One region of the Paenibacillus glufosinatiresistens genome, then DNA from elsewhere that is predicted to be linked to it. Evidence: predicted binding sites of a transcription regulator. Region 1 holds the regulator's gene; the other holds the start of a gene.
The links. Region 1 encodes LexA, which represses DNA repair genes until DNA is damaged. Its sites were predicted from a motif close to CGAACATATGTTCG; they were not measured.

Region 1 (15,216 bases):
TGCGCGAGCCGAAGCCGTACACAGAGTCGTTCAAATGAACAGCCGCCAGTCCGGACCAATACCCGAGCCGGTCGCCTTTCTCCAGCAGCTCCCCGGTACGCTCGGGATTCCACAACCCGGATGCATACGCATGGCAGGTATCGAAGCAGAAGCCCACCTTCTCGGGATACCGGCATAATTCGCGGACCTTGACGAGCTCTTCCAGCATCGCCCCTTCGGTTCCTCCCTGACCCGCCTGGTTCTCCAGCAGCAGCCGGCAGCGCCCGCGCCAGCCGTCCAGGCTCTCATTGATACATTGTATAATATTTTGATAGCCTTGTAACGGATCGTTCCCCTTGAAATGCCCGAAATGCACGACGATGCCCGCCGAACCGCAAGCCTCCGCGATTTCAAGATCGTTGCGGATGGAGGCCGTCATAACCGGGCGCGGCACCGGATCGGCCGGACCGGCAGCCGGATTGGTCGGGTACGGCGTATGGGCGATGGATTGAATTCCTTTGTCCAGACCATAGACGGCGCAACGGGCCGCATCGGCAGAATCGAAAGCTTTGGGGCGCAGACTCCTCGGATTCTTGGGAAAATACTGATAAGCGCCCGCACCGCTCTCCCAGGCTCTTCTGGCTGCGGCGGCATAGCCGCCGCGGGTGCTGACATGCGCCCCCACACCCTCCCGGGTGAGGGCTTTCTCAGCGGTCATGCTGACAGTCCGGACAGTAGAACACCTTGCGCCCCGACAGTTCCTCCTTCAGAATCGTCCCGCCGCACCGGTAGCAGGCTTCGCCGCCTCTGTCATAGACCAGACAGCGGTCATTGTAACTGCCTGTGACCGTATCGCCTTCCATAAAAGGCATCTCCATATAGCCTCCGATATCGGTCGCATTCCGCAGGACGGTACCCGCCGCCTCATACAGGCGCCCGAGCGCATCATCCCCCAGCCCCTGGACCGGAGCATCCGGGCGAAGCCCTGCCTGATAGGCGATCTCGTCCGAATAGCAGTTCCCGATACCGGCAAACACCGCTTGGTTGACGAGCATAGTCTTCAGCGCTCCTCTTCTGCCCCGGACTCTCTCCTTGAAGCGTTCGGCGCTCATGCGCCGGTCCAACAGCTCGGGCCCAAGCTTGGACAGCGCCGCTTCCGTCTCCTTGACGGACAGCAGGTGCAGATAACCGAGCCGAAGTCCCATCATGTACAGCCGGTTCTCGCCGAAGACAATTTCGATCTGCGTACTCCGCAGCGGACGCTGATCTTCGGTTCCATAGAACAGGAGGCCGCCAAGCATTAAATGCAGCAGGAGCCGCCGTCCGTCGCTCAGATGGAACAGCAGGTGCTTGCCGCGCCGTTCGACGAAGATCATCCGCGTTCCCGGCAGCGTCTGCCGCAGCACATCCGCCTCGACGTTCAGACTCTTTTCCCGGTTGACGATGACTTCCGTAATCGGCTTGTTCAGAATATGCTGCGAAAGCAGTCTTCGGTAGTTCTCCATTTCCGGCAGTTCGGGCATGGTCGTATCTTCCCCTTTGTCTCTGATTGCTTACTTCGATTGTTGTCCTCCGGAAAATGGCTCGTGCAGATTCACAGGTTCAGCAGTACAGCCAGTTCTTCCAGGTCGCTGCAAATATAATCGGGCTTTACGCCCGCTTCTTCCTGATACCGTTCCAGATTGCTGCTGTTCGTTATGCCCGTCAGCACCAGAATCGAGGTACAGCCCGCATGAACGCCTGCGGCTATATCCGTCCGCAGGTTGTCGCCGACCATAACCCCTTCTTCCGGCCGGATGCCGAGTCTTTCGGCGGCATAGGCGACAAGCGGCCGATTCGGCTTGCCGATGACCACCGGCTTCACGCCGCTGGCCGCTTCGATCGCCGCTCCAAGCGTACCCGCTCCGGGCATGATTCCGCCGTCGGTGGGAAGCATCAGATCCGGGTTGGTCAGTATGAAGCCTGCACCGGCTTGGATCCACCGGGAGGCTCTGGCCAACGATTCGTATGTAAAGGAACGGTCAATCCCCTGAACGACATACTGGGGCTGATCCTCGGTTACTTCAAGCCCTGCTTCCTTGCAGGCGGACCGCAGCCCTTCTTCTCCCAGTATCGCCACTCTGGCACCCGGGGATTCCTCTGCGATATACCGCGCAGCCGCCTGCGATGAAGTGCAGACTTCCTCCGCCTGCGCTTCAATCCCCATTTCGCGGAGATGGGCGGCTACATCCTCCGGGGTCCGGGAAGAATTGTTGGTCACGAATAAGAAAGGAATGCCGGCCCTCCGAAGCTTCCGTATCAGAGCATCCGCACCGGCGATCATCGTTCCGCCTTGATAGAGCGTTCCGTCCAGATCAATTAATAACCCGCGGACAGGCGCCAATTGGTCCTGTTCCTTGTTCTTCATAAGGAATGGCCCCTTTCCTGCTGTTGTTCATGCATTTCATGTTATTAATATTACAACCCGTTAAATGAGAATCCGGCTCATTCTTCTCATCATTCTTCCTTCGCGCGCTTCCGACAAGACGGTTCAGCAAGCGACAGACCTGTCAATTCCTGCGGTTTCCCGGAAAATAATTTATCCCTACCCGGTCATTTCCCCGCCGGCTTATCCGCCCGCCGCACCACCGGGAAGAGCCGGAACTCCTCGGCCAACAGCGTGTCCGGGAATACCGTCCGCGCCTCGTCCAGCAGCGGCAGCAGATCGTCAAGCACGCTGTACCGCGAACTGAAATGAGTCAGCACCAGTTCGCCGGCGCCTGCCTCCCTCGCCGCTTCCGCCGCCTGAATCGTCGTGCTGTGATGGTAGTCATGCGCCAGGTCGGCCAGATCGCTGGCGAACGTGGCTTCATGGACCAGAAGATCCGCTCCGCGCGACAGCGGCACAATGGCCGGGCACGGGCGCGTGTCTCCCAGTATCGTTACCACTCGTCCCGGCTTGGGCTCGCTGACCACATCCTTGCTGGCGATCACCGTTCCGTCCTCGGTCGTCACATCCAGCCCCTTCTTCAGCCGTCCGTATGCCGGGCCGGGCTTCAGTCCCCATTCGCGGAGCCGCTCGGTATTCAAGCTGCCGGGCCGGTCCTTCTCGGTAATCCGGTAGCCATAGCTGTCAATCCGGTGGTCCAAGAGCGAAGCTTCCACTTTAAATCCCTCATCTTCAAAGATCAATCCGCCGGTATGCTCTACGATATCGAGCTTATAGGGAACACGGGATTGGCTGATGTTCAGCGACACCTCAAGGAACGCCTTCAATCCCGGAGGACCGTACACCGTAAGCGGCGCTGTCCCTCCCTGATAAGCCCTGCTCGACAGCAGCCCCGGAAGTCCGAAGATATGATCCCCGTGCAGATGGGTAACAAAGATTCTCTCCAGCTTCCCCAGGCGAAGCGGCGACTTCAGCACCTGATGCTGCGTGCCTTCGCCGCAGTCGAACATCCAGAAAGTGCGCCGCTCCTCGAACAGCCGTAGGGCAATGGACGTCACGTTGCGCTGAATGCTTGGAACCCCTGCATTCGTCCCCAGAAAATACACTTCCATCGTTCCTCCACCTCCTTTCTCTTAAGCGTTATTTGCTTGCAGAACGACAGAACCTCCCGCGACCGGGAGGTTCCTGTCATCCAATGCATAATCTGCGGGTTCTTAAGGCCGCCCGCTGCTTCGGCCGCTGCTGAAGCGGCGGCCGGGACTCCCGTTCATCAAGCCTTGTCCACGTTGAAATATTGGGCTTCCGGGTGAGCGAACACCATCGCCGATACCGAAGCCTCGGGCTCCATCATGAACCCGTCGGTCAGATGAACCCCGATGTCCTCCGGCTTCATCAGCTTGAACAGCGGCTCCTGATCCTCCAGATCCGGACAAGCCGGATAGCCGAAGGATACCCGGATGCCCTGATAGCGCGCGCCGTGGCGCTGCTTCATGGTCATATCGGCAGGGTCCGGGAAGCCCCAGGTATCTCTCATCATATGGTGCACACGTTCGGCCAATCCTTCGGCCACTTCAAGCGCCAGCGCCTGAACGGCGTGCGAACGCAGGTAATCGCCGTTCTCCTTTAGCGCCTCGGAACGTTCCCGCACGCCGTGGCCCGCGGTCACCACCAGGAATCCGACGTAATCCATGACGCCGCTGTCCACCGGCTTCAGGAAATCCGCCAGGCACAGATACGGTTCCACCCTCTGACGGGGGAACGTAAAGGCATGAAGAATTTCGCTTGGATTTTCCGGGTTGTAGACAAGGATACGGTCCCCGTCGGACTGGGCTGGGAAGAACCGGTACATGGCCTGTGGCGAGATCGTTCCGTCGTCCATCGCTTCCCGGAGCAATTCATCCACCGTCGCCTTCAGTTCGGTCGCACGCGGGTCTCCCGCTGCGAGCAGCGCCTCCGCCGACCCCTTGAGGCCAAGGTGGTGTCCAAGAAGCATCTGCATATTGATATAAGGGATAATATGTCCCAGAGGATAATTTCTCAGTACATGACGGTCCAAGTCCGGCGGCAAGTAGACCGGCGCCTCCTTCGATATGGAGGAGCGCACCGCCCGCGTAAGCGGCGGAAGCTCCGGCTTGGCCGGCGCGGCTGCGGCGGCTTCCGCCTCCGCTTTCATATCCTCGGCCATCCGCTCCCGCTCCTGCGGATTCATCAGCCGGTTGGCCAGCGCAAGACCGTCCATGGCGTCCTTGGCGTACAGCACCATGCCCTCGTACTCGGGGGCAATCCGCGTCCGCGTGAACTTCCGGGTCAGGGCTGCGCCGCCGACCATAATCGGAGCGCCTATGCCCGCATTCCGCAGGTCCTGGGCGGTCGTAACCATCTGCTGGGCCGATTTGACCAGCAGGCCGGAGAGGCCGATGATATCGGCCTTTTCCCGCCGGTATGCTTCAATGATGCTTTCCGGTGGTACTTTTATACCCAGATTGATGATCTGGTAACCATTGTTCGAAAGGATGATTTCGACCAGGTTTTTGCCGATATCATGGACGTCCCCCTTCACCGTTGCGAGCAGAACCCGTCCCTTGATCGATGTCTCGTTCTTCTCCATGAACGGCTCCAGATGGGCGACCGACGCCTTCATCACCTCGGCGCTCTGCAGCACCTCGGCGACAATCAGCTCATTGTTGTTGAACAGCCGTCCGACTTCGGTCATTCCTTCCATCAGAGGGCCATTGATGATATCGAGCGGCGTGTACTTGGACAGCGCCTCGTTCAGATCGGGGATCAGCCCTTCCTTCGTTCCTTCCACGACATACGAAGCCAGCCGCTCTTCCAGCGTCAGTGTGGACAGCTTCTTCTGCTTGACGACCTTCTTCTCCCGGAAGGCAGCGACAAAAGCGGCCAACGTCTCGTCGTTCGTCCGGTAGATCAGCTCTTCCGCCAGGCGCCGTTCCTCTTCAGGTATGGAAGCATAGCGCTCCACCTTCTCCGTATTGACGATGGCATAATCCAGTCCCGCCTTCGTACATTCATACAGAAAAACAGAGTTCAGCACTTCCCGGCCCGCCTCCGGCAGACCGAACGAGACATTGCTGATGCCCAGAATGGTGTGGACACCCGGCAGAGCCTCTTTGATGAGGCGGATGCCGTCAATGGTCTCCTTGGCCGAACCGATATACTGCTCGTCTCCCGTTCCGACGGGGAACACCAGCGTATCGAAGATCAGATCCTCCGGCTGAAGGCCGTAACGGCCTACCAGCAGGTCGTACGAGCGGCGGGCAACCGCCAGCTTGTCCTCCGCCTTGATCGCTTGTCCGGTTTCGTCGATTGTACCGACGACCACCGCTCCGCCGTACTTGTGGAGCAGCGGAACGACACGTTCAAATTTCTCCTCGCCGTCCTCAAGATTAATGGAGTTAATAATTGCTTTGCCCTGGCTGTACTGAAGGGCCAGGTCGATCACCGCCGCATCCGTCGTGTCGATCATCAGCGGAACTTTGACCTTCTTGACGACGAGTTCGAGAAATTTCTTCATATCCTCCGCTTCATCCCGGTCCGGGTCCTGCACACAGATATCGACGACCTGGGCTCCGCCTTTGACCTGCGCTCTGGCGATCTCCGAAGCTTCCTCATATTTGCCTTCCACAATCAGCCGTTTGAACTTGCGGGAGCCCAGAACATTCGTCCGTTCGCCCACCATGTACGGCCGGTTCTCCTGTTCCACGTACACCGGGTCGATCCCCGACAGAGCAGGCGGATGACTTCCGTCCAGCGGGCGCGGCGGGTACGCGGCCATCTCTTTGGCGATGGCCCGGATATGATCCGGCGTTGTGCCGCAGCAGCCGCCGGCAATATTCAGCCACCCCTTCTCTGCAAAACCGGCCAGCTTGCGGGCCAGAGAGTCCGGCGATTCATGATAATTTCCGTTCTCGTCGGGCAGGCCGGCATTCGGATAGCAGCTGACGGCAGCCGAAGAAATCGCGGCCAGCGAACGGATGTGGTCGCGCATAAATTCCGGGCCTGTCGCACAGTTCAGTCCGACCGACACCGGCTTCAGATGCTCCAGCGAAATATAGAACGCTTCGATATTCTGTCCGGCCAGGGTCGTCCCCATCGGTTCGATCGTTCCCGAAATCATCAGCGGCAGCGTTGAGCCTGCCTGTTCCATCGCTCGCGCAATCCCGATGCTCCCCGCCTTGACGTTCAAGGTATCCTGCGACGTCTCCAGCAGCAGCGCATCCACACCGCCTTCTATCAGAGCCTCCGCCTGTTCCCTGTAGCTCTCCACCAGTTCGTCAAAGGTTACTCCTCCGGTTACCGAGAGCGTCTTGGTCGTCGGCCCCATGGCTCCGATAACGTACCGGGGCTTATCGGCCGTGTCGTAACGGTCCGCCGCCGCTCTGGCGAGCGCCGCAGCGGCCAGGTTAATCTCACGCGCGCGTTCCGGAATATCGTATTCCGCCAGAACGACCGAAGTCGCCCCGAAGGTATTCGTCTCGATCAGGTCGGCGCCGGCCTCCAGATATTGCTCGTGAATGTCTTGAATGACATCCGGCCGGGTCAGGACCAGCATTTCATTGCAGCCTTCCAGATCATCTCCGCCAAAATCACTTCCGGCAAGCGGCACCTGCTGAATCATAGTGCCCATTGCTCCGTCAAGAATCAAGATGCGCTGCCTCAGCGCTTCAGCCAAAGTCGGTTTCGCCAATTGTGTGATCCCCCCGAAAAAACATTAGAGTAAGTTTAGCAGAATAAAGGGAATTCGGAAAGTCTCGATCGCCGTTAAGGCCTTCTCCTTCCTCTTGCGAAAAAACCGGCCCCCGAACGGGGACCGGCTTAGCTTATTTCTATGTAGCATCGACCATAGGCAGAAGCTGGGTCAGCGACTGAATTTCATAATGGGGGACAATGTCCGGATCGGACGGCTTGCCGGTACGGTTGATCCAGACTGTGGTCAATCCCGCGGCCAGACCGCCTTTGATATCGGTCGTCAGCTTATCGCCTACCATCAGGCCTTCTTCAGGCCGGATCGACAGCAGCTCCATGGCATGCTTGAAGATCGACACATCCGGCTTGCCTCTCCCGAAGGAACCGGAGACCACGATATGGTCGAAGAAGGAGACCAGCTCCGGCACCCCGTCAAGCTTCTCCCGCTGCAGTGCCGGACATCCATTGGTCAGCAGCAGAAGCTTCACCTTGCCTTTCAATTCGTTCAGGACGGCCAGCGTCTCTTCATAGATGTAGGGACGGCTTCTTCGTTCCGCCGCGAAGCGGGCCGCCAGCTCTGCGGCAAGCGCTTCGTCTTCGATGCCAAGCGAGGCGAGGCCTCTGCGCCACGATTCGGTCCGGTAGGCCGGCGCAAGCTGTTCCAGCTTCCGGAACTCCGGCTGTTCGCCGGCTGTGAAGTTCGCCCACAACGCTTCGAACGGATTGATGCCGATCATCTGCGTAAAAGGAAACGTCTCATACGATTCATACAGACTGCGGGCTTCCCTTCGTACGGCTGCTTCCAGCTCCTCCGGGTCCACCTCGCCGCCTGCCCCCAGACAGGCGTAATGGAAGGCCTCTTCCACACTGCGCTCGTCCCAGAGCAGGGTGTCATCCAGATCAAACAATACGGCAGCTACTGACATCCTCTTCTCCCCTTTTCCCTTCTGTTGTCCCGCCTATTCGCGAACCAGCGTGATTTTGTGCTGTGCGGCGAACGCTTCTACGCCCTTCGACATCGCTTCGATATCATACCGGTTCGTCAGCCGGGCGAACACCCACTTGCCGCGTTTGGACTTCGGCACAATCGTAACTGTCCCGCGCGACACCACAATCTTCCCGATGTCTCCGGCGGCCAGAATACGCTCCCGGTTGAACTTGAAGGTCGAGAGCCGCGAGCGCTCGATCTTGAGGTAAGGACGGCGGAAGAAGATGAGCGCGGCCAGCAGCATATACAGAGCGATGCCGATCCAGTTCCAAGCGGAGTTCACGCCCTCCGGCGTTCCGACGAGTCCGACGAAGGCATACAGAAGCCCCAGGACAAACAGCAATGTCGGGAAAATAATATTGCGTCCCCGATAAATATCGGCCTTCCCCGCAGCCGAAACGGAAGCGGAAGCTCCTTTTCCTTCTTTTTTGCGGCGGGCATTCAGTTGTTTCTGATTGCGTTGTACCATTCTTTCCCATGAGCGGGCCATGCAGCTTCCCCCTAGATTAAATTCAATGCTTCTTATGAAAAAAACGGCCGGGCTCAGCGGGTCTGGCCCGGACCGTCCTTGCCGTTGTCTTCGTCCACAATCTCGATCGATTCCAGCTGCGCGCGGAAATTGCGCCGGATGTTGCCGAGATAGATCTCGCGCAGCCGGCTTCGTTCCGCCAGTTCATCTTCCGTCAGTCCGGTATCCTTCTGCTTGCGGGCCAGCTCATTGATGCGGGCCACCAGTTCATCTATGTCCAATTCGCTTTCCTCCCCTATACGGTTCAAGACTGCGGGCACCTGTCCGCAGCCATGACATTCTAACTGTGCCATGAGAAAAAGAGCTTGTCAAGGCGGCGCCCTGAGAAGCTCTTGGAAGGAACAAGGGGGATATAAATGCGCGGAAGCGCCCGGATTATTCCATCCGGGGCAGCGACAGAATATCGCCGGCCTGGATGCTGCCGTCCTCCAATCCGTTGAGATCTTTAATGGCTTCTACATAGACTACCGTTCGCATGGCTTCAGGCTTATGTTCTCTGGCGATCTCCCAGAGCGTATCGCCATAGGAGACCACAATGCGCTTCTCGGGGGCAAGCGACGAGACCGAATTGGCGAACACACTGCCCACTACCGTAAATCCCGAAACCGTGAGGAGCAGAACAATCATCAAGCTGATCAGGTTCTCACGGGTGAACAGCCTGCGGGACACGGTCAGCGTTCCGGATGTATAGTCAACGATGCCTCTGTGCAGCTCGGAAGGCGCTGCGGGCTTCTCTTCATAAATGCTCCGATATGTACTGTATTTCAACATGGATATCGACCTCCAAACACTTGTTCTTACTTGCAAAAACAATATAACACGAACATGTGTTTTGTTCAACAGGTTTTTCGAACAATTGTTCCCGCAAAAACTGTCGTTTCTTTAGAACTTATGTTTGTGCGAACGGAGGTTCTATGCTATAATTTTCCCATACATTACTAGATGGGGATGATTCCAATGTCCAAGATTTCGAGCCGCCAACTGGCGATTCTGGAATTCATACGCAACGAAGTCCGCAGCAAGGGCTACCCGCCTTCCGTCCGAGAAATTGGCGAAGCCGTCGGCTTGGCCTCCAGTTCCACCGTTCACGGCCATTTGGACCGCCTGGAGAAGAAGGGCCTGATCCGCCGCGACCCTACGAAGCCCCGCGCCATCGAGCTGCTGGGCCAGGAAGAGTCCGAGAACTCGCATCAGTTCGCCCATACGGTTGCCCGTGTCCCTGTCGTAGGCAAAGTCACCGCCGGTCTGCCGATTACCGCAACGGAGAATATTGAAGACTATTTCCCGCTTCCGACCCATTTTATTGGAGAGAACAAAGTATTCATGCTCTCTGTAGCCGGCGACAGCATGATTGAAGCGGGCATTATGAACGGCGACTACGTCATCGTCCGTCAGCAGCAGACTGCCGACAACGGCGATATTGTCGTTGCGATGACCGAAGAAGATGAAGCAACGGTCAAGACCTTCTATAAGGAACGCGACCATATCCGCCTTCAGCCCGAGAACCCCGCGTACGAACCGCTGCGTCTGAACCGGGTCAGCATCTTGGGTAAAGTCATCGGTCTGTTCCGGGATATTCACTGAATCCTGCCGTTTGTCTATCCGGAGCCTTCCTGTCTTAAGGAAGGCTTCTTTATTTTTCCATTCCTTTGTTTCCTTATGGTTCCCGGAACGTATATACCGTTACAGCCGGCCGTTCTCCTTATAAGGAGCCAGCATTTCGGCTATTTCCGGAAGGGAGCGTACGACAAGAATGACAACGACACAGACCATTAGCTATGGGGGAGGTTCCGGTGCATTGGGCGTTCTGTTTTTTCTGATCTGGCTTGTATTTATTGTCATTGGCCTTTATCTGCTCGTTCTGCTGATTAAACTGATGAAGAGAGCCATTGAAGCGCTGGACTTGTATAATTACTCGAAGAATCAGGAGATTCGCCATTCACAGAATGCTTCCTACCTGCGGCCGTATGTCAATGATCCCCCTTCAACCCCGCCTTCGGATTCACCGAATCCCGGTAGAGGCGGACCATCATCTTCTTAAAAGTATCGTACTTGTATCAGGGTGTCCCCTTCTTCACGGCAAGAGGCAGGCCCGCGGAACCTTATCCGCGGCCTGCCTCTCTGCATGTTAACGTTCATGCTTGCCGGTATAGGCAAGTCAGACTCCAGCACCCGGCATCATGGGCATCATTCCGTTACCAATGCCAGGGTATCCGGCCCCTGGATATCCCGCCCCTGCGTGGTGCTGCGGAACTCCTTGACCCGGGCCATAACCGTTTCCCCAGGCTCCGGTCTGCGGGTAGGACTGGGGATAGTAGGCTGCCGGCCAGGCGCCTTGGGCGGCGGAAGGATCGCAGCACAGCGGCGGGCCCAGAATCACCGATTCCGTAATCGGGGATACCGCTTCTGCATATTTTGCCGGATCGATGCAGTAAGCCATATTCATGATCTCCGGCGGCGTACAGCGGAGGAAATCGGAACCGAGAACCACATCAGCCGTCGGCCGATCGAAGATCGTCAGGAAATGCGAGTGCTCCCCAACTCCGACAATCCAGTGGAACCACCCCTTGGGGAACACCGCAACCTGGCCAGGTCTGAGACAGTAGGTCATGCGCTGCTGAGTGAACGGATTAAAGACCGTGGTCTTGACTTCTCCGCAGATTACATAGACCATCTCATTCACGCTCGGATGCCAATGCGGCTGAACCACAAAACCTTTGTCCAGGTGAATACTGAAGAAGCCGTTGACGATAGCCGGGAACTCTTTGCCGAACAGCTCCGTCACATAATTCCGGTCGTCCCGTTTGTAATACAGCGTCACATTGGAGTCGGCGGCCAAGGTCAAATCCGGGGACTGCAGAAGCTCATTGTGCATACAGAAATCTCCATCCTCTCTGGGTAAACGTCTATCCACCATATGCCCAGAGCCGGTAAAGGGTGCAGCCCTCTGCACGCAAAAAATCCCCGGAGCCATTCGGCCCCGGGGATTTCTCCCGCTTCCTTAGTACAGCGTGATGTACTGATTGCGCTCCCAGTCGTGGACCTGGGTACGATAGATATCCCATTCGATTTCCTTCAGTTCATAGAAATGAGCCAAAGCGTGCTCGCCCAGCGCTTCCGTGATGACCGAGCTGCGGATCAGCTCGTTGAGCGCATCCTTCAGGTCGGCCGGGAGGCTTGGGATGCCTTCCTCGATCCGCTCTTCTTCCGACATCACGTAGATGTTCCGGTCGATCGGAGCCGGAAGCTCCAGCTTACGCTTGATGCCGTCCAGACCGGCCTTCAGCATCACAGCCAGAGCCAGGTACGGATTCGCAGCCGGGTCCGGGTTGCGGACTTCGACGCGCGTGCTAAGACCGCGGGAAGCCGGAATGCGGATCATCGGACTGCGGTTGCTCGCGGACCAAGCCACGTAGCAAGGCGCTTCGTAACCCGGCACAAGACGCTTGTACGAGTTGACGGTCGGATTGGTAATGGCGGCAAAAGCGCGCGCATGCTTCAGAATGCCGGCCATATAATAACGGGCGGTCTCGCTCAGGCCGAGCTCGTCGCTCTCGTCGTAGAAGGTGTTGGTGCCGCCGTTGAACAGCGACTGATGGCAGTGCATGCCGGAGCCGTTCATGCCAAATAAAGGCTTGGGCATAAACGTGGCATGGAGGCCATGCTGACGTGCTACCGTCTTCACGACCAGCTTGAAGGTCTGAATCTGGTCGGCCGCCTTGATGGCGTCGGCATATTTGAAGTCGATTTCATGCTGGCCCGGAGCCACTTCATGGTGGGAAGCTTCGATTTCAAAGCCCATTTTCTCCAAGGTCAGAACGATTTCGCGGCGGCAGTTCTCGCCAAGGTCCATCGGCGCCAGATCGAAGTAACCGCCCTGGTCGTTCAATTCTGTAGTCGGGTTGCCTTTCTCATCGGTCTTGAACAGGAAGAATTCCGGTTCCGGTCCGACGTTCATCGATGTGAAGCCCATTTCTTCGGCTTCCTTCAGACAGCGCTTGAGAATACCGCGCGGGTCGCCGGCGAACGGCGTGCCGTCCGGCATGTAGATGTCGCAGATCAGACGGGCGACCTTGCTGTCGGTTACCCAAGGGAATATGACCCATGTGCTGAGATCCGGATACAGGTACATATCCGATTCCTCGATCCGCACATAGCCTTCAATGGAAGAGCCGTCGAACATCATCTTGTTGTCAAGCGCTTTCTCCAATTGGCTGACCGGAATTTCCACATTCTTGATCGTTCCGAGCAAGTCGGTGAACTGAAGACGGATAAAACGGACATTCTCTTCCTTGGCAATACGCATAATATCCTCTTTGCTGTAGCTCACGATACCTCTCCCTTTCAACTCTATATATTATTTATTGAAAAACCTGGACAGTTCTCCCTGAATAAGCGAGACCTGCCCCGGTCTCTTCCCGGAGACCAATTCTTGCTTCAGCAGACGGTGCAGCTGGGAATCGGACAATTCCCTGCGCCTTACCTCCGTATCCGGGGTAATGACCGTCGCTTCTTCGGATTCCTTCGATACGGGATTCATAACCTGCTTGATGCCGGCGATATTGACCCCCTTCTCGATCAGGGCCTTGATCTCCAGGAGCCGCTCCACATCGTTGAAGGAGAACAGGCGCTGATTCCCCGACGTTCGCGCCGGAACAATCAGATTGTGCTGCTCGTAGTAACGGATCTGGCGAGCGGACAGATCGGTTAGCTTCATAACTATGCCTATCGGGAATAAGGCCATATTTCTGCGGATTTCATCGCCCATGACTCATCCAACCTTCCAATGATCTTTTATCTGGTTATCATTGTACATTTCCTTATATGGCGTGTCAATGGCGTGTAAGATTTACTCACAATAATTTACGATTCCGCATCATTTGCAGAGCTTTCATTACTCCGAATTTTACATGGGAATAAGTAAGCCCTCCCTGCATATAGGCAATGTAAGGCTCACGGATGGGCGCATCGGCAGACAACTCCAGGCTTCCGCCCTGAATAAACGTACCGGCGGCCATGATTACAGGATGCTCATACCCCGGCATATCCCACGGTTCCGGAACGACATGGCTGTCCACGGCCGCGGCATTCTGAATCCCCTGGACAAAAGCAATCAGATGCTCCGGTTCATGGAACCGGATCGCCTGAATGAGATCGGTTCGCGGATCCCGCCAGGAGGGTTTCGTCTCGAACCCGCACTGCTCAAATACGGCCGCGGCGAACAGGCTGCCCTTGAGCGCTTGTCCCACAATATGGGGCGCCATGAACAAGCCTTGATAAATGCCGCGGGTCGTACCCAGCATCGCCCCGACTTCACCACCGATTCCAGGCGCCGTCAGACGGTAGGCGGCCCGTTCCACCAGATCCCGGCGGCCGGCAATGTAGCCGCCAGTCTCGGCGATTCCGCCGCCGGGATTCTTGATGAGCGATCCGGCCATCAGGTCGGCGCCGACCTGTGTCGGCTCAAGCTCTTCGCAGAATTCGCCGTAGCAGTTGTCGACGAACACTACCGCGCTGCGGCTCAGGCTTCGGATGCGCTTTGCCATCTCGCCGATCTCCGCCACGGTGAAGGATGAGCGCCAGTCATACCCGCGAGAGCGCTGAATGCCGACGACACGCGTCCGTTCATTCACGGCCTGCTCCACACCCGCCCAGTCTACGCTGCCGTCCGGCAGAAGGGCCACCTCGCGGTAGCCAATGCCGAAATCCGCCAAGGAGCCGGTCCCGTCGCCCGCATGCCCGATTACTTTATGCAGCGTATCATAAGGACGGCCCGTGATATAGAGCAGCTCGTCTCCCGGACGAAGCACGCCGAAGAGCGCCGTCGCAATCGTATGGGTCCCGGAGGCAAAATGCGGGCGCACCAGCGCAGCCTCGGCTCCGAACACATCGGCATAGACCGCTTCCAGCACCTCTCTGCCCCGGTCATTGTATGCATATCCGGTAGAACCGGCAAAATGAAAATCGCTGACTTGGTGGCGCTGGAACGCTTCGATCACTTTCCACTGGTTGCGGTCCACCGTCCGTTCGAGCTTGCGGACCGCTTCCCCGATAACCTGTTCCGCAGCTTCCGCGGCTTGTAAAAGATCCTCTGCAAAGACTGACATCTTCTTCTTCTCTCCTAACCTGTACATCCCATTCTCATAACAGAAAGCGGCAGCAAGCTGCCGCTTCATATGGCTTGCCCGGCGATACCCGCCGGTTATACTTCAAGCGTCTAGGACTCTTCAGCCGGTTGTTCGGCCGACTCATCTACGTATTCTGCCAGCTGGTAGCCCCATTTCCCATAATCATCCTTGTTCAGCCGGACATGATAGAGAATATCGCTGCCGTCAAAGGTCTGATCCAGCACATCGCCTACCCGGTACAGCAGGGACGACAAATCGCCGCGGTTGCCGGGAATGCGGAAGGTCAGCGTCTCGCCGGACAGCTCGTCCTGCACCGCTTCTGCCACCCGGGCGAGATCGTCCGGACTGAAGGCGCTGATCTTGAGATATCCCGGTCCGGTCGGCAGCATTTCCCGCTGTTCCGGACTGCACACATCAATCTTATTGAACAGCACGATCTGCGGCTTCCCGGCTGCGC
Region 2 (15,216 bases), on a different contig from region 1:
CAACAAATACTTGCCGTACCTGGCCGTCTACAAAGACAACCGCTGGGAAACGATAGGCGGCGCTCCGGCGGATGCGACCGGCGTAGGCTATGAGAGCAAGGTTGCTCTCGCCGTCAATCCGGTGAGCGGCACTCCGTTCATCGCCTTTAAGGATCAGGCCAGCGGCTCGGCCATCGCCGTGAAAGAATGGAAAGACGGCGCGTGGAATCCGGTAGGCGCCGGAACCGCGACTCCGTGGGAGGCAAATGAGCTGACGCTTGGCTTCGATCCTGCGGGAACGCCCTACCTGGCGTATACCGAGATGCAGGAAGGGGCGGCGCCGCTTAACGTCCGCAAATGGACAGGCACGGTCTGGGAACAGGTCGGAGCCGAGAACTTCTCGGCCGGACGAATTTATCTGCCCGGACTCGCCTTCGATCCGGAAGGCCGTCCTTATGCCGCCTATATCGACCGCGGCAATTCCGACAGCATTACCGTCAAGGTCTTCCCGAAACCGATCTCCGATCTGAAGGCTGCGGAGACCGCGGAGGGGTATAAGCTGACATTCAGCCCTGCAACGGGAGCGTCTTCCGTCGCGGTGGAATACTCGGCCGACGGTGTGAACTGGCAGACCGCAACGCTGGCGCTGCCGGTGGACGCCGCGTCTGTCTCGGCTGTCGTCACCGGGCTGCCTGCCGGCACCGCTTACCAGTTCCGCCTTGCTGTATGGGGAGGCGCAAAAGAAGGGCTCTCCAATACAGCCGAGACCCGTCTGATTCAGACCGTTCAGCCGGTCTCCGCCCTGCCGGGTTCCGGCCAGGTCACGGCCGGAACGACGGTTGCCCTGAGCACAGCGACCAAAGGCGCGACCATTTATTACACGCTGGACGGCAGCGTGCCTACGACAAGCAGCCCGGCGTACACCGGACCGATTACTGTAAGTGAGAATGTAACGATCAAGGCATACGCCGTGAAAGACGGCATGATTGCAAGCGAAGTCAAGGAATGGACCTACACCGTCGAAGCTTCGTCTCCGGTCTCAACGCCTGTAGCTACGGCCGCTGCCACGGTACCGAACAGCCAGATTACCCTGAAGGTAGTCGATGGGTCCGGCCAAGCCCTGCAGACGCCGCTGACGCAGACGATCGGCTCCTCTCTGCCGCTGACCGGACAGCTGCTGAATGCCGGCGGCCAGAGCCTCGGAAGTGCTACCATCAAGCCGGGCGGACAGGTATCCATGCCGAACGTGCCGGCCGGAACCTACAAGCTGCCGCTTCAAGTGGTGGCCCCGAACGGACAGAAGCTGGCGGGAACCGTCGCCAAGGTGACCGTTGACGCAGCCGGCAACGTCAGCATCAGCGCCGAGCTGATCGACCCGTACGGCATCATTACCGACTCCGTTACCGGCAAGCCGGTCGATGGCGTCAAGGTCACGCTCCACTGGAGCGATACCGCGCTGAACCGGGCCAAGGGCCGGACTGTCGACGCGCTTGTCGAACTGCCGGAACTGCCGGACTTTGCGCCGAACCGCAATCTGGACCCGCAGACGAGCGTGAAGGGCGGACAGTACGGCTGGATGGTCTATCCGGAAGGCGATTACTACATTCTCGCCGAGAAGGACGGCTACGAAGTATACGACAGCCGCAAGGATACGCGCAGCGAACAACAGGGCGAAGACAGCTACATCAAGGACGGCATTATTCATGTCGGCCAGTCGATCGTCGAGCACAGTTTTCAAATCCATCCGGCCAAGACCGGCAGCGGTACGCATACCGCCTACATCAAGGGGTATCCGGACGGCAGCTTCAAGCCGGAGAACGGCATCAGCCGCGCCGAGCTGGCCGCTATTCTGGGCCGGACGATGACGAAGAACGCGCCGGCCAAAGCCGCGGCTTCCTTCAAGGACGTCGCCGCCAAACACTGGGCGGCCAAGGACATCGCCGCTGCCCGCGCACAGGGCTGGATGACCGGCTATGCCGGCGGCGCGTTCAAGCCGGAAGGCAAAGTAACCCGGGCCGAACTGGCGCAGACGCTGGCGAACATTTACGGCTGGAAGGCGGCGGGTTCCGTTTCCTTTGCGGATGCGCAGGGCCATTGGGCCGGGAAGGCGATTGCAGCGCTCGCCGAGCAGGGTCTGATCAACGGCTACGGTGACGGAACCTTCCGTCCGGACCAAGCCGTAACGCGGACCGAAGCGGTGAAGATCTTCAACCGGCTGCTCAAGCGCAGCACAGGCGACAAGGTCGGCGTAACGCCGGTCTGGTCCGATGTGAAGGAATCGCACGGAGCGTACACCGATATTATGGAAGCTTCCGTCGGCCACGGATACAACGCGTATGCGACCGGAACGGAAGAGTGGACGAACAGATAGTAGAGAAGGAGACCCGCGGCGGGTCTCCTTTTTCTTTGGGCAGGGGAGAGATTCTCCTTCGCCGCGCCGCCATTGACAATAACCCCCGGCTTTCAGTAGTGTTAAGATTCACGGGACGGGCAAGTCCCAACCGGAACGGCCGGAGAGGAGTCGGAGGAAGAATGGAGATTGCACGCTGCGCCTGGGTTAACGCCGATCCGCTGTACCGGGCTTACCATGACGAGGAATGGGGACGGCCGGTCAGGGATGACCGGGAGCTGTTCGAGCTGCTGATGCTGGAAGGCATGCAGGCGGGGCTGAGCTGGTACACCATCCTGAAGAAGCGGGAGAACTACCGCGAGGCGTTCGACGGCTTCGATCCGGAGAAGATCGTCCTCTACGAAGACGCCAAATTCCTGGAGCTGATGAATAATCCCGGCATCGTCCGCAACCGGCTCAAGATCGCCGCGGTTATCGCCAACGCCGGGGTCTATCTGGAACTGAAGAAGCGGGGCATTTCGTTCTCGGAGTATCTCTGGAGCTTCGCGGGCGGAGAGCCGAGAGTGAATCTTCCGAAGTCGGCCGCCGATGTGCCGGCAAGCACGCCGGAATCCGATGCCATGAGCAAGGCGCTCAAGAAGCTGGGCATGAAATTCGTCGGTTCCACGATCTGTTATGCGTTCATGCAGGCGTCCGGGATGGTGAACGATCATACGAGGGACTGCGCGTTCAGCGGTTTGGCGCCGGACGGGCAAACGATGGTATAATGACGGAGGCCGCTTGCGGCCGGAAATGGGACTGGCTTTTGCACAAATTTAACAGGCATTATCATTTGGGAGGCTAACGAATCATGCTGTGGCAGGAATTGACCATACATACAACCGAAGAAGCGCAGGAGATGATCTCCAACTTTCTCGTGGAAGCCGGAGCGGGAGGGGTATCGATCGAGGAGTCGGGAACGCTCTCCAAGGTCCGCGACACGCGGTACGGCGAGCTGTACGATGAGCCGCTGAACGACATTCCCGAAGGCGAGGCCGTCATCAAGGGCTACTTTGCCCTGGAAGCGGATATGAATGCGGCTGTGGCCGAGATCGGCCCGCGCATTCTGGAACTGCGGGACTACGGCATAGAGCCGGGCAGAGCGGAGCTCTCCTGGAAGACCGTGGACGAAGAGGAGTGGAGCCATGCCTGGAAGGCGTACTTCAAGCCGCTGCGGGTGAGCGAGACGCTGACGATTCAGCCGGTGTGGGAAGAGTACGAGCCTCTAAGCCCAGACGAGAAAATCATCCGCATCGACCCGGGCATGGCTTTCGGGACCGGAACCCATCCGACGACCGCGCTCTGTCTGCGCGCGCTGGAGAAGGTGATCGCCGGCGGCGAAGAAGTCATCGACGTCGGCACCGGCTCCGGCATTCTGGCCGTCGGCGCGAAGCTGCTCGGCGCCCGTTCGGTGCTGGCGCTGGACCTGGACCCGGTCGCTGTGTTGAGCGCAGCCGACAATGTCCGGCTGAACGGCTTGGAATCCGATATCACCGTCAAAGAGAGCGATCTGCTGTCGCTGCTCGGCGGCGGAGGCGCTTCGGACACGGCCGCCGGGGCCATGTGGCCGACGGCCAGAGGCTCGGCTTCGGATGAAGCGGAGCCCGCCGGAGGGGCGGAAGACCTTGGCGTAACCCTGCCCGTGAAGATTGTGGTTGCGAATATTCTGGCTGAAATTCTCGCGCTCTTCACGGATGATGTCTACCGCGCCCTTCAGCCGGGCGGCATCTACATTACTTCGGGCATCTATAAAGACAAAGAGCGTCTGGTGGCGGATGCCCTGGAGAAGTCGGGCTTCGACATTCTGGAAGTCGCGAAGGAAGAAGACTGGGTGGCGATTACGGCCGGAAAGAGGTAAATATGGATTTTCTGCAACGAATTATAGCAATGCCGCTGGAACAGCTTCCGTTTTTTCTGGTTACCATTATGATTGCGTTCACGGTGCATGAGTTCGCGCATGCGTACTTCGCCAATAAATTCGGCGATCCGACGGCCCGGCTGCTCGGCCGGCTGACGCTGAATCCGGCATCGCACATTGATTTCTTCGGCGTACTCCTGATTGTCATCGCGGGATTCGGCTGGGCCCGGCCGATCCCGGTCAACCGGGCCAACTTCGACCGTCCCCGGCTGATGGGCATCATCGTATCGGTAGCCGGTCCGGTAAGCAATCTGCTGCTCGCGATTGCGGGAGCTGCCGTCTATATGGCGCTGATTGCAGCGGGTGCAGTGGACGCCAATTCCAATGTGCAGCTGCTGCGGGCGTTCGATACGTTCTTCTCCATCTTCGTCTATATGAATCTGTTCCTGTTCTTCTTCAACCTGATTCCGCTGCCGCCGCTGGACGGCTACCGGGTCGTTGAGGATCTGGCGACCGGGCAGGTTCGAGGCAAGCTGCAGCAGTTCGAGCAGTGGTCGATTTTCATTTTTCTGCTGATTGTATTCATTCCGGCGCTCTCCCGAGCGGTCATTCTGCCGCTTCAGATCTGGGCGTTCGATATCCGGGAAGAGCTGTTCACCTTCTTTGGCCGGCTGTTCGGCCTATAGCTTAATCTTGTCCCTGATTCCACAATCAGGGCGTCAAATTCATGCAGGAACAGGATGTTGATAGACATGCAGCGATATTTTGTATCCCCCGGACAATTCGGAGAGACGGAGGCCACCCTGACGGGCGACGATGCCCGGCATATCGCCAGAGTCATGCGCGGCAAGGCGGGCGACAAGCTCATTGTCAGCGACGGCCGGTCCCGGGAGGCGCTGGCTGCCGTTGAGGAGATCGGCCCGGACTTTGTCCGCGTAACTCTGCTGGAAGAACTCCCGCAGACGCAGGAGGCGAGGCTGCGGATTACGGTGGCCCAGAGTCTGCCGAAAGGCGACAAGATGGAGACCGTCATCCAGAAGGGCACCGAGATCGGCGCCGCCGCGTTCGTGCCGTTTCTGTCAGAGAGAACCATTGTGCAGTACGATGAGCGCAAGGAGGGCAAACGGCTGGACCGCTGGCGCAAAATTGCCAAGGAAGCGGCCGAGCAGTCGCACCGGAACCGCGTTCCCGAAGTGAATGCTCCCTTAAGCTGGAAGGAGCTGCTTCGGACGTTTGACCGTTACGGCGCCGTCTACCTGTGCTATGAGAAAGAACAGGGACACCAGCTTCGTTCGGCTGTGGCTCCCTGGCTGCGGAGCCTTGAGCCTTCCGCCGAAGCTTCGGCGCTGCTGATTGTCGGGCCGGAGGGCGGCTTCAGCGAAGAAGAATGCCGGGAGGCCGAAGCGGCGGGCGCCGTCTGCGTCGGCCTTGGCCGGCGCATTCTGCGCTGCGAGACGGCGGGCATGGTCGCCGCCGCCTGTATGTTATATGAATCCGGAGAAATGGGGGAAGCTTGAGAATGCCATCCGTCGCGTTTTACACATTAGGCTGCAAGGTGAACTTCTACGATACGGAGGCCATTTGGCAGTTGTTCAGCAATGCCGGATACGAACAGGTCGACTTTGAAGGGACAGCCGATGTGTATCTGATCAATACCTGTACGGTGACCAACACCGGCGACAAGAAGAGCCGGCAGATGATCCGCCGGGCCGTGCGCCGCAATCCGGACGCTATCGTCGCGGTAACGGGCTGCTACGCCCAGACTTCCCCGGGAGAGATTCTGGACATTCCGGGGGTCGATCTGGTTATCGGCAACCAGGACCGCGCGCAGATTCTGACGCATATCGACGCCATCCGCCGCTCCCGCGAGCCGGTGAACGCCGTCCGCAACATCATGAAGACGCGGGAGTTCGAGGAGATGGATGTGCCGGGCTTTGCCGACCGGACCCGAGCCTTCCTGAAGATTCAGGACGGCTGCAACAACTTCTGCACCTTCTGCATCATTCCGTGGTCGCGCGGGCTGTCGCGCAGCCGGGACCCGAAATCGATTGTGGCGCAGGCGCACAAGCTGGTGGAAGCCGGGTACAAGGAATTCGTTCTGACCGGTATCCATACGGGAGGCTACGGCGACGATCTCGACAACTACCGGCTGGCGGACCTGCTGTGGGAGCTGGATAAGGTAGACGGACTGGAGCGCGTTCGCATTAGCTCGATTGAAGCAAGCCAGATTGACGACAAGCTGCTCGATGTGCTGAACCGCTCGTCCAAGATGTGCCGCCATCTGCATATCCCGCTTCAGGCCGGACACAACGAAGTGCTGAAGCGGATGCGCCGCAAGTACACTACCGAGGAATACTTCGGCAAAATGGAACGGATTCGCCAGGCGATGCCGGATGTCGGCATTACCACCGACGTCATTGTCGGCTTCCCGGGGGAGACCGACGAGATGTTCCGGGCCGGTTACGACTTCATGAAGGCCGTGAACTATTCCGAAATGCACGTGTTCCCGTATTCCAAACGGACGGGCACACCGGCGGCGCGGATGGAAGACCAGGTCGATGAAGAGATCAAGAATGCCCGCGTTCAGCAGCTGATCGACCTGTCCGAAGAGATGCAGCTGGCGTATGCCCGGCGCTTTGTCGGCCGGACGCTCGATGTCATTCCCGAGCGCTCCGCCAAGGATGCGCCTGCGCGGTCCGTGCAGCACGGCTTCTCGGACAATTACCTTCAAGTGTTCTTTGAAGGAGGCGACGAGCTGCAGGGACGGATGTGCCAGGTGCGGATTACCGAAGCCGGGGTGAACGAGTGCCGCGGCGAACGCGTTGAATCCTCTGCGCCGGAGGCTGCGAAAGCGGCAGCGGAGCTGGTGCGCTAGACTTGCCGGAACGGACGAACGAGACCCCGTCGTATCTTTCGCTATGGATAGAACGCGTATAGAACGCGATTCGAATACCAAGCTTGCAAGACGGTTCTTCCATGAAGGAGAACCGTCTTTTTGCATGGCCCGTACAGGACCTTCGTCTGATGGAAGAAGGAGCCGCCGCCTCGGCTCGGACGCGCCGGGTTAAAGACTTCCGGCCATGCTGCCGATAAGGGAATAGAGACAGATTGCGGAGTGTGCCCATTCAAACCTTGAAGGAGAGAACAATGAGAGTGAATCGAAGATGGAATTTATGGCTTCTGGTACTTGTACTGTTCGCCGCTGCGGCATTCCCGGCGGGGGCTTATGCGGCAGCGGGGGATGTAACCTCGATTGAACTGGACAGCGGCGCCAAGCTGGATTTGACGGTCGGACAGTCGCCGAAGCAGCTGAAAGTGCTGGCAGCCGTGGAAGGAAGCACAGTCAAGAAGGACGTGACCGCAGGGGCGGTCTGGACCTCTTCCAATTCCGCCGCGGTTGCAGTATCGGGCGGCGTGGTCACGGCAGTCGGAGCAGGCAGCGCTTTGGTCAAAGCGACCTACGGCAGTTCGGTAGCTACGGTTGAAGTATCTGCCTCCTATCCGTACAAGAACTTGAAGATCGAGAACGGAGCGGCCGCCTACAAGCTCGGCGACAGCGCGGAATCTCTGAAGCTTCAGGCCACGGCAGCAGGCGGCGCTACGGAGAATGGGACCGTCGATGTAACGAAGGATGCCGATTGGAGCAGTTCCAATTCCTCGGTCCTGGCGGTTGCGGACGGGCAGCTGACGCTGGCCGGCGAAGGAACGGCAACGGTAACGGCCAAATACAAGGGGCTGTCCGCTGCGTTCAAAGCAACGGTCAAGCTGCCGTATGCCTCGCTTGCCTTGGTCCGGGATGGCGAACCGACCGAAGAGCTGGAGCTGCTGGTCGGCGACGACCCGGTTCAGCTTGAAGCCGAGGCAGGCAGCTCAGGCGAAGAAGTCGAGCCGGTCTGGTCAAGCTCCAACGCTGCCGTCGTCACCGTAGAGAACGGCTTGATCACCGCCGTTGCTCCGGGCAAGGCGACGGTAACCGCCCGGTATCTGGGCGTGGCCGGTTCCGTGGACGTCTATGTGCGCGCTCCTTACGAGGCGCTGCTGCTGAAGCCTGCGGGCAACTCCTCCCTGTTCATCGGAGAGTCGATGAAGGTCAAGAGCGAAGTCCGGGACTCGGCCAACTCGACGCTGAACGTATCGGGCGACGCGGTCTGGACCTCCGACAATCAGCTCGCCGTCACGCTGGCCAAAGACAGCGACGGAGTGAAGCTGACGGCCAGAGCCGCCGGCGTATCGAACATTAAGGCCGAGTACAAGGGACTGACCCGGACTTTCCGGGTGACGGTCTATCCGACGCTGAGCGGACTGGAAGCGGAGAAGAACGAACTGGCGCTCTATACGTCAGGCTCAGCTGCGCTGCCGAAGGTATCCGGCATCAAGCTGGACGGCGACAAAATCGACATGAGCGGCGAGATGGTCTGGACGTCCGCAGATGAGGACGTAGCGGAGATTGCAGGCGGCAAGATCGTGGCGGGCGAACCCGGCAAGACCGTTCTGACCGGGCGGCTGGAGAGCGAACGATTCGGTTCCTCGGCTTCTCCGGTGCGTTCCAAGGCGCTGGAGCTGACCGTGACCGTCAAGAACAAGACGCTGGTACTGATCGGACCGGACAGTCCGCTCAGCGTCGTCATCGGAGAGACGGTTCCGCTTCCCGGCATAACGGCCGTACTGGATGACGGGAATGAACGGGATGTTACAAGCGAGATCGTCTGGAGTCTGAACGGCGTCAGCGCCGTCATCAAGACCGTGGACACCGGCAAGGTCATCAAAGGGCTGACGAAAGGCAATGCCGTGCTCAAAGGCGTGTACGGGGACAAGACGATCAGCATTCCGGTGACAGCCGAACCGAAGATCGTCAAGCTGGAACTGGAATCCGGCAGTCTCGAACTGAATCTCAAAACATCGAAGACTCTTAAAGTAACCGGCTACTATACGAACGGCAAGACGGTCAACCTGTCCTCGGGCATGAACTGGACCTCTTCCAACACTTCCGTGGCGACGGTCAAGGGAATGAGCGTTAAGGCGGCAGCGGAAGGCTCCGCGACGCTCACCGGCTCCTATCAGGGGCTTCCGGCCACCGTCAAGATCTCGGTCGTGCCGAAGCTCAAGAAGCTGTCCGCAAGCGACACGAAGCTGAAGCTTCCGGTCGGGGCCTCGTATTCACTGGCGGTGACCGCCGAATACGATACGGGCAAGACCGTTTCGGTTACCCCGCTGACGGGCTGGAGCAGCTCGAAGCCGTCTGTGGCGGCGGTATCGGACAAAGGCGTCGTGACGGCGGTATCGAAGGGCACCGCCGTTCTGAAGGGCAAGTTCGGCGGCAAGACGGTGACGGTCAGCGTTACGGTTAAGTAGATCGGGCCGGAGCGGGGAGAGGCTTGCAGGCGCGGGCAGCGGCGAGTAATCGCCGCTGCCCGTATTGGTGTTGGGGGCGTCCCCGGAAGCCACCCCCGGAAGCCGCACAGCTTCCGGAAGCTTAAGCTCAATGCGGCAGCGGCCCGTCGGGATTCCGCTCTCCGCGCGACCAGACCGGCAGGTAACACAGCGGCAGCGCCAGCAGCGAGCAGGCGACATTGAAGATCGTCTGGGCGTGGGCGAGCTGGGCGGCGGGGCCCCCGCCCAGGAGGGCGGACGCCCGCTCGAGGGCGCCGGTCAGCGGCAGAAAGAGCAGCGCCCCGCCGGCGTTCAGCGCCACATGCGCCCAGGCGACGAAAGCGCCCGAGCGGGTGCCGCCGATGGCGGCGATCACCGCCGTCAGGCAGGTGCCGACGTTGGCGCCGAGCACAAGCGCGATCCCGAGCGCGGGCGGCAGGCCTCCGCCAGCGGCGACGCCCATCGCCATGCCGATGACGGCCGCGCTGCTGTGCAGGAGCGCCGTCAGGCAGGCTCCGGCGGCGAAGCCCCAGAGCACGCCGCCCGCCGCTCTCTCCAGCAGCAGGTCCAGCAGACCGCTGGACTTCAGTTCGGGGGCGATGGACTGCATCACGGCGATTCCCCACAGCACGAGCGCGAACCCGCCCGCCGCCAGGGCGATGAACTGCAGCGGCTCGCCGCTCCGCCGGGCCATCGCCGCCGCCCGGCCCGGACGGAACGGCGAGATCTCCGCAGCCGTCACCCCGGCGGCCCACAGCGCGGCCGAGCAGGCGAGCAGCGGTCCGGCGTACCGGCTGATCTGCAAGCCGATCAGCTCCGTCGTGAGGCAGGTGCCGATGTTGCTCCCGAGCACGATGCCGAGCGTCCGGCCGTAGGTCAGCAGACCGGCATTGACCATGCCGATTGCCAGCACCGTGACGGCCGTGCTGCTCTGGAGCAGCGCCGTCAGCAGGGCGCTGACGGCCATGCCGGTCAGCGGCGTGGCCGTGGCGCGGCGCAGCGCAGCTTCAAGCAGCGGGCCGCTCAGCCGGGAGAGCGCCGTCTCCATCAGCTTCATGCCGGCCAGAAAGATGACAAGCCCGTACAGCACCGTAAAGAGCAGAGCGGATAGCATGGAAGGCCAGACTCCTTTGCAGACATAATAGGGGAAGGGGTCCCGCTTGACAGGCCTGCGGGGTTGTACCAATATATGAAGACAGCCGATAAGGCATGACGAGAAGAGGAGTTGGCAGGATTGGCATCCATTCTATTGCAGCGCAGCCGGAAGAAACGGCTCGAAGAGGGGCATCCGTGGGTCTATGCGAGCGAGGTCGCTTCCCTGGAAGGAGAGGCGGAGGCCGGCAGTCTGGTCGAGGTCCGCAACCATCAGGGACGCTATCTGGCGACCGGCTATTACAACCCCGCTTCCCAGATCCGGGTGCGGATCGTGTCCCATACGCCGCTTGAGGCCATGGACACCGCGTTCTTCGAGAGCCGGTTCCGCCGGGCGTTGGCGCACCGGGAGCGGTTTCTGCCGGGAGAGGACGCGTACCGGCTCGTGTACGGCGAAGCCGACTTTTTGCCGGGATTGATCGTAGACCGCTTCGGAAGCGTTCTTGTCGTTCAGATCCTGACGCTCGGCATGGACAAGGTGCGGGGAGAGATTGTGGAGGCGTTGGTTCGGACGGTCGGGCCGCAGGGCATCTATGAGCGCAGCGACGTCTCCGTGCGGGAACTGGAAGGTCTGGAACAGAAGACCGGCCTGCTGTACGGCGAGTGTCCGCGCCATGTGACCGTAACCGAGAACGGGCTCAAGCTCATAATCGACATCGTGGAGGGCCAGAAGACCGGCTACTTCTTCGACCAGCGCGAGAACCGCTCGGCGATTGCGCCGCTGATGAAGGGCTGGGGAGCCCGGAGCGGAATCGAGCTGGCGGAAGTGGAAGGCGAAGACGGCGAGGTCCGGCGCGTTCCCGTCAACAAGAGCGGCAAGGAAGTCACGTTCCCGTACTGGGACGGAGCGACGGTGCTGGAATGCTTCAGCCATACCGGCAGCTTCACGCTGAACGCCTGCAAGCACGGCGCGAAGAAGGTGACCTGCCTGGACGTATCCGCCCATGCCATCGAGAGCGCCAAAGTCAACGTCGAGCTGAACGGATTCTCGGACCGCGTGGAGTTTGTGGTGGACGATGCCTTCCAGTACCTCCGCAATCAGGTAAAAGGGCTCGAAGAACGCACCGAGCGCGCTTCTTCTACAGCCGATACCTCCAAGCCGATGACGGCCGGAGGCGGACGGACCTGGGACGTGGTCATTCTCGACCCGCCGGCGTTTGCCAAGACGAAGAGCGCGGTCCAGGGCGCCTGCCGCGGCTACAAGGACATCAACCTGCACGGCATGAAGCTGGTCAACGAAGGCGGCTACCTGGTGACGGCGAGCTGCTCGTACCATATGCGCCCGGAGCTGTTCCTGGCGACCATCGCCGAAGCGGCCGAGGATGCGGGCAAGACGCTCCGCCTGATTGAATGGCGGGCCGCCGGCAAGGATCATCCGCAGATTCTCGGCGTGGACGAAGGACACTACCTGAAGTTCGCCATCTTTGAAGTTACCAGCAAGACGCAGCATTGACGGACCGGGCCGAACCCGGCCGGTTGAGTTGCGACCGGCAGTATCTCAGCCCCGGCTCTGGCCGGGGCTTTTTTTTGCGCGGAGGCCCGAGAAGATTTTCTATTTATAGGAACCCGCAAACGTTTGTTCCGGTTATCGGCCGTATGGTATAATACAGGGACGATTTCATAGAATGCGAGAGAGCGGAAGGAGCCGGAGAATATGGCGGTTACATTTCTTGTCGGACGGGCCGGGAGCGGCAAGACGACAGCGATACGGGAGGCCATCTGCGCCGCGCTGAAGGAGGACCCGCTGGGCGCGCCGATCCTCCAGCTCGTGCCCGAGCAGGCCTCGTTCGGTGCGGAGCAGGGCCTCCTTGCGGCCTGCGGAGCGGGGGGAAGTCTGCGCGCGCATACGCTGAGCTTCCCGAGACTGGCCTACCGGGTCAAGCAGGAGCTGGGAGGCAGCGGAGCGGTGCCGATTACTTCCGAAGGGAAGAAGATGCTGATCTACAAAATCCTCGGCCGCCGCAAGAATGAGCTGAAGCTGTTCGGGGCGTCGGCGGACCGGCCGGGCTTCGTCGAGCGGCTGAGCGCGCTGCATGCCGAGCTGAAGCAGTGCTGCCTCCGGTCGGCCGATCTGGACGAGCTGCTGCCCCGTCTGCTGGAGAGCGCCGGAGACAGTCCGATACTGGCCGGCAAGCTGGCCGATCTCGGCATCGTGCTCGCCGATCTGGAGAAGGAAATGGAGAATCTGTATACCGACGACGAGGATCGGCTGGAAGAGCTGGCCGCCCAGATTCCCGCTTCGGGGCTGATTCGCGGAGCGGATATTTATCTGGACAGCTTCCGCGGCTTCACGGTTATGGAGTATACGGTGATCCGCCAGCTGATGCGGCATGCCCGGAATGTTACGGTGGCCCTCACGCTGGATCAGCCGTACCGCGGCGGAGCCAAGCCGCATGAGCTGGATCTGTTTCACCCCACCGCCGCCGCCTACGTCAAGCTCCGGGGAATGGCCGAGGAGCTTGGGGCCGACATCCGGGACCGTCTTCTGGATGAGGCTCCCCGGTTCGCCGCTTCGCCGGCGCTCCTGCACCTGGAGCGGGGCTTCGACCGCCGCCGGGTGTACCGGGGAGAACAGCCGGCAGGCGAATCGCTGACGATTCATGCTGCGGCCGGACGGCGGGCCGAGCTGGAAGGCGCGCTGCGCGAGATGATCCGGCTGGCGAGGGAGGAAGGCGCCGCCTTCTCCGAGATGGTCGTGCTTGTCCGCAATCTCGAAGATTACGGCGATCTGGCTCCCGCCCTGTTCCGGGATTACGGCGTCCCGTTCTTCATGGACCGCAAGGAGAGCGAGCTGCATCATCCGCTGGTGGAATTCATCCGGGGCGCGATGGATGTCGTCCGCCGCAACTGGAAGTACGAGGATGTGTTCCGCTGCATCAAGACCGATCTGCTGCTGCCGCCGGACGGAAGCCTGGGCCGCGCCGATCTGGACGCGCTGGAGAACTATGTGCTCGCCTGCGGCATCCACGGCTACCGCTGGACGGACAAGAAGGAATGGCGGGAGCTTCCGAGCCTGTCGCTGGAGAGCGCCCCGGTGAAGGATGCCGCTCTCGGAGACCTGATGGAGCGCTGCCGGAGCGCTGTGACGGGACCGCTGGAGCCGTTGGACAGAGCCGTCTCCCGGAAGGCGACGGCTTCGGAACTGTGCCGGGCCGTCTACCAGCTTCTCGAAGATGCCGAAGTAGCGCGCAAGCTGGATGCGATGAGCGCCCGCGCGCTGGAGCTCGGACAGCCGGAGGCGGCACGCGAGCACCGGCAGATCTGGGGAGCGGTCATGGACCTGCTGGATCAGATCGACGAGATGATGGGCCCGGAGAAGATGGATGTTGAACTGTTCGCCGGCATTCTGGAGACCGGCTTGGCCGAGCTTCGCATGGGGCTGGTGCCGCCTTCCCTCGACCAGGTGCTGGTCGGTTCCATGGACCGGACGCGGCTGGAAGGGATCAAATACGCCTTTCTGCTCGGCTTCAATGAGGGCGTGGTACCCGCGCTGTTCGAGGAAGACGGACTGCTGTCGGACAACGAACGGAATCTTCTGGAAGGGACCGGCGTGGAGCTGGGGCCGGTCACTTCGCGCCAAGTTCTGGACGAGCGCTTCCTGGTCTACAGCGCTCTGACGGTTGCTTCCGAGCGGCTGTGGATCAGCTATACCACCCTCGACAACGAAGGCAAGACCATGCTGCCGTCGGAGATCATCCGCCATCTTCGGCGGATGTATCCGGAACTCGGAGAGCATCTTCTGCCCGGCGTGCCGTCTTCTGCGCCGCCGGAGGAGCAGGCCGGATTCATCGCCGAGCCGGGCCAGACGCTTCGGATGCTGATTCTTCAGCTTCGGGAATGGAAGCAGGGAAGAGAACTGCCGGAAGTCTGGTGGGACGCCTACAACTGGTTCGCGGCGGAGGAAGCGTGGCAGCCCCGCCTGCAGGTGCTGGCGGGATCGCTCTTCTACCGCAACCGCGGTGTGCGGCTGCGGAGCGGCACCAGCCTGCGCCTGTACGGCGGGCGCACCCTGCGGGGCAGCGTGTCGCGGATGGAGCAGTTCGCCGCCTGCCCGTTCTCGCATTTTGCCTCCCACGGCCTGAGGCTGAAAGAACGGCAGATGTACAAGCTGAAGGCGCCGGACATCGGACAGCTGTTCCATGCGGCGCTGAGCGAAATGGCGAAAGAGCTGCGCGACCGGGGTCTGGGATGGGCCAGCCTGTCGCCGGATGAGTGCCTGCGCAGGGCGGGAGACACCGTAGACCGGCTCTCTCCGATGCTGCAGGGCCAAATCCTGCTCAGCACCAAACGCTACGGCTACATTACGCGGAAGCTGAAGTCGATCGTCGGCCGGGCTTCGGTCATTCTCGGCGAACACGCCCGCCGGGGCAGTTTTGAGCCGGCTTTTCTGGAGCTGGATTTCGGCCCGGGCAAGCCGCTGCCGCCGCTGCGCGTTCCGCTGCCGAACGGCTGTGTGCTGGAGGTGGCG

Region 2: the regulator LexA is predicted to act here: its motif matches at 12,318-12,331, upstream of addB (helicase-exonuclease AddAB subunit AddB).

What each region holds. Positions count from the first base shown of each region.
Region 1 covers NZ_JAVFHT010000003.1:204,598-219,813, reverse strand. Annotated here, with positions in the region: gene RBI05_RS05985 (deoxyribonuclease IV) at 1-697, opposite strand, end outside; gene RBI05_RS05980 (Fpg/Nei family DNA glycosylase) at 687-1,502, opposite strand; gene RBI05_RS05975 (TIGR01457 family HAD-type hydrolase) at 1,574-2,386, opposite strand; gene rnz (ribonuclease Z) at 2,572-3,519, opposite strand; gene metH (methionine synthase) at 3,678-7,115, opposite strand; gene RBI05_RS05960 (HAD family hydrolase) at 7,255-8,040, opposite strand; gene RBI05_RS05955 (hypothetical protein) at 8,074-8,592, opposite strand; gene RBI05_RS05950 (DUF896 domain-containing protein) at 8,646-8,852, opposite strand; gene RBI05_RS05945 (LysM peptidoglycan-binding domain-containing protein) at 9,007-9,402, opposite strand; gene lexA (transcriptional repressor LexA) at 9,589-10,215, shown strand; gene RBI05_RS05935 (hypothetical protein) at 10,430-10,672, shown strand; gene RBI05_RS05930 (cupin domain-containing protein) at 10,790-11,506, opposite strand; gene glnA (type I glutamate--ammonia ligase) at 11,633-12,961, opposite strand; gene RBI05_RS05920 (MerR family transcriptional regulator) at 12,989-13,399, opposite strand; gene RBI05_RS05915 (methionine gamma-lyase family protein) at 13,485-14,738, opposite strand; gene hflX (GTPase HflX) at 14,849-15,216, opposite strand, start outside.
Region 2 covers NZ_JAVFHT010000002.1:386,113-401,328, reverse strand. Annotated here, with positions in the region: gene RBI05_RS04905 (S-layer homology domain-containing protein) at 1-2,350, shown strand, start outside; gene RBI05_RS04900 (DNA-3-methyladenine glycosylase I) at 2,512-3,096, shown strand; gene prmA (50S ribosomal protein L11 methyltransferase) at 3,180-4,226, shown strand; gene RBI05_RS04890 (site-2 protease family protein) at 4,229-4,912, shown strand; gene RBI05_RS04885 (16S rRNA (uracil(1498)-N(3))-methyltransferase) at 4,979-5,743, shown strand; gene mtaB (tRNA (N(6)-L-threonylcarbamoyladenosine(37)-C(2))-methylthiotransferase MtaB) at 5,746-7,101, shown strand; gene RBI05_RS04875 (Ig-like domain-containing protein) at 7,374-9,578, shown strand; gene RBI05_RS04870 (Na/Pi cotransporter family protein) at 9,706-10,710, opposite strand; gene RBI05_RS04865 (class I SAM-dependent rRNA methyltransferase) at 10,831-12,201, shown strand; gene addB (helicase-exonuclease AddAB subunit AddB) at 12,403-15,216, shown strand, end outside.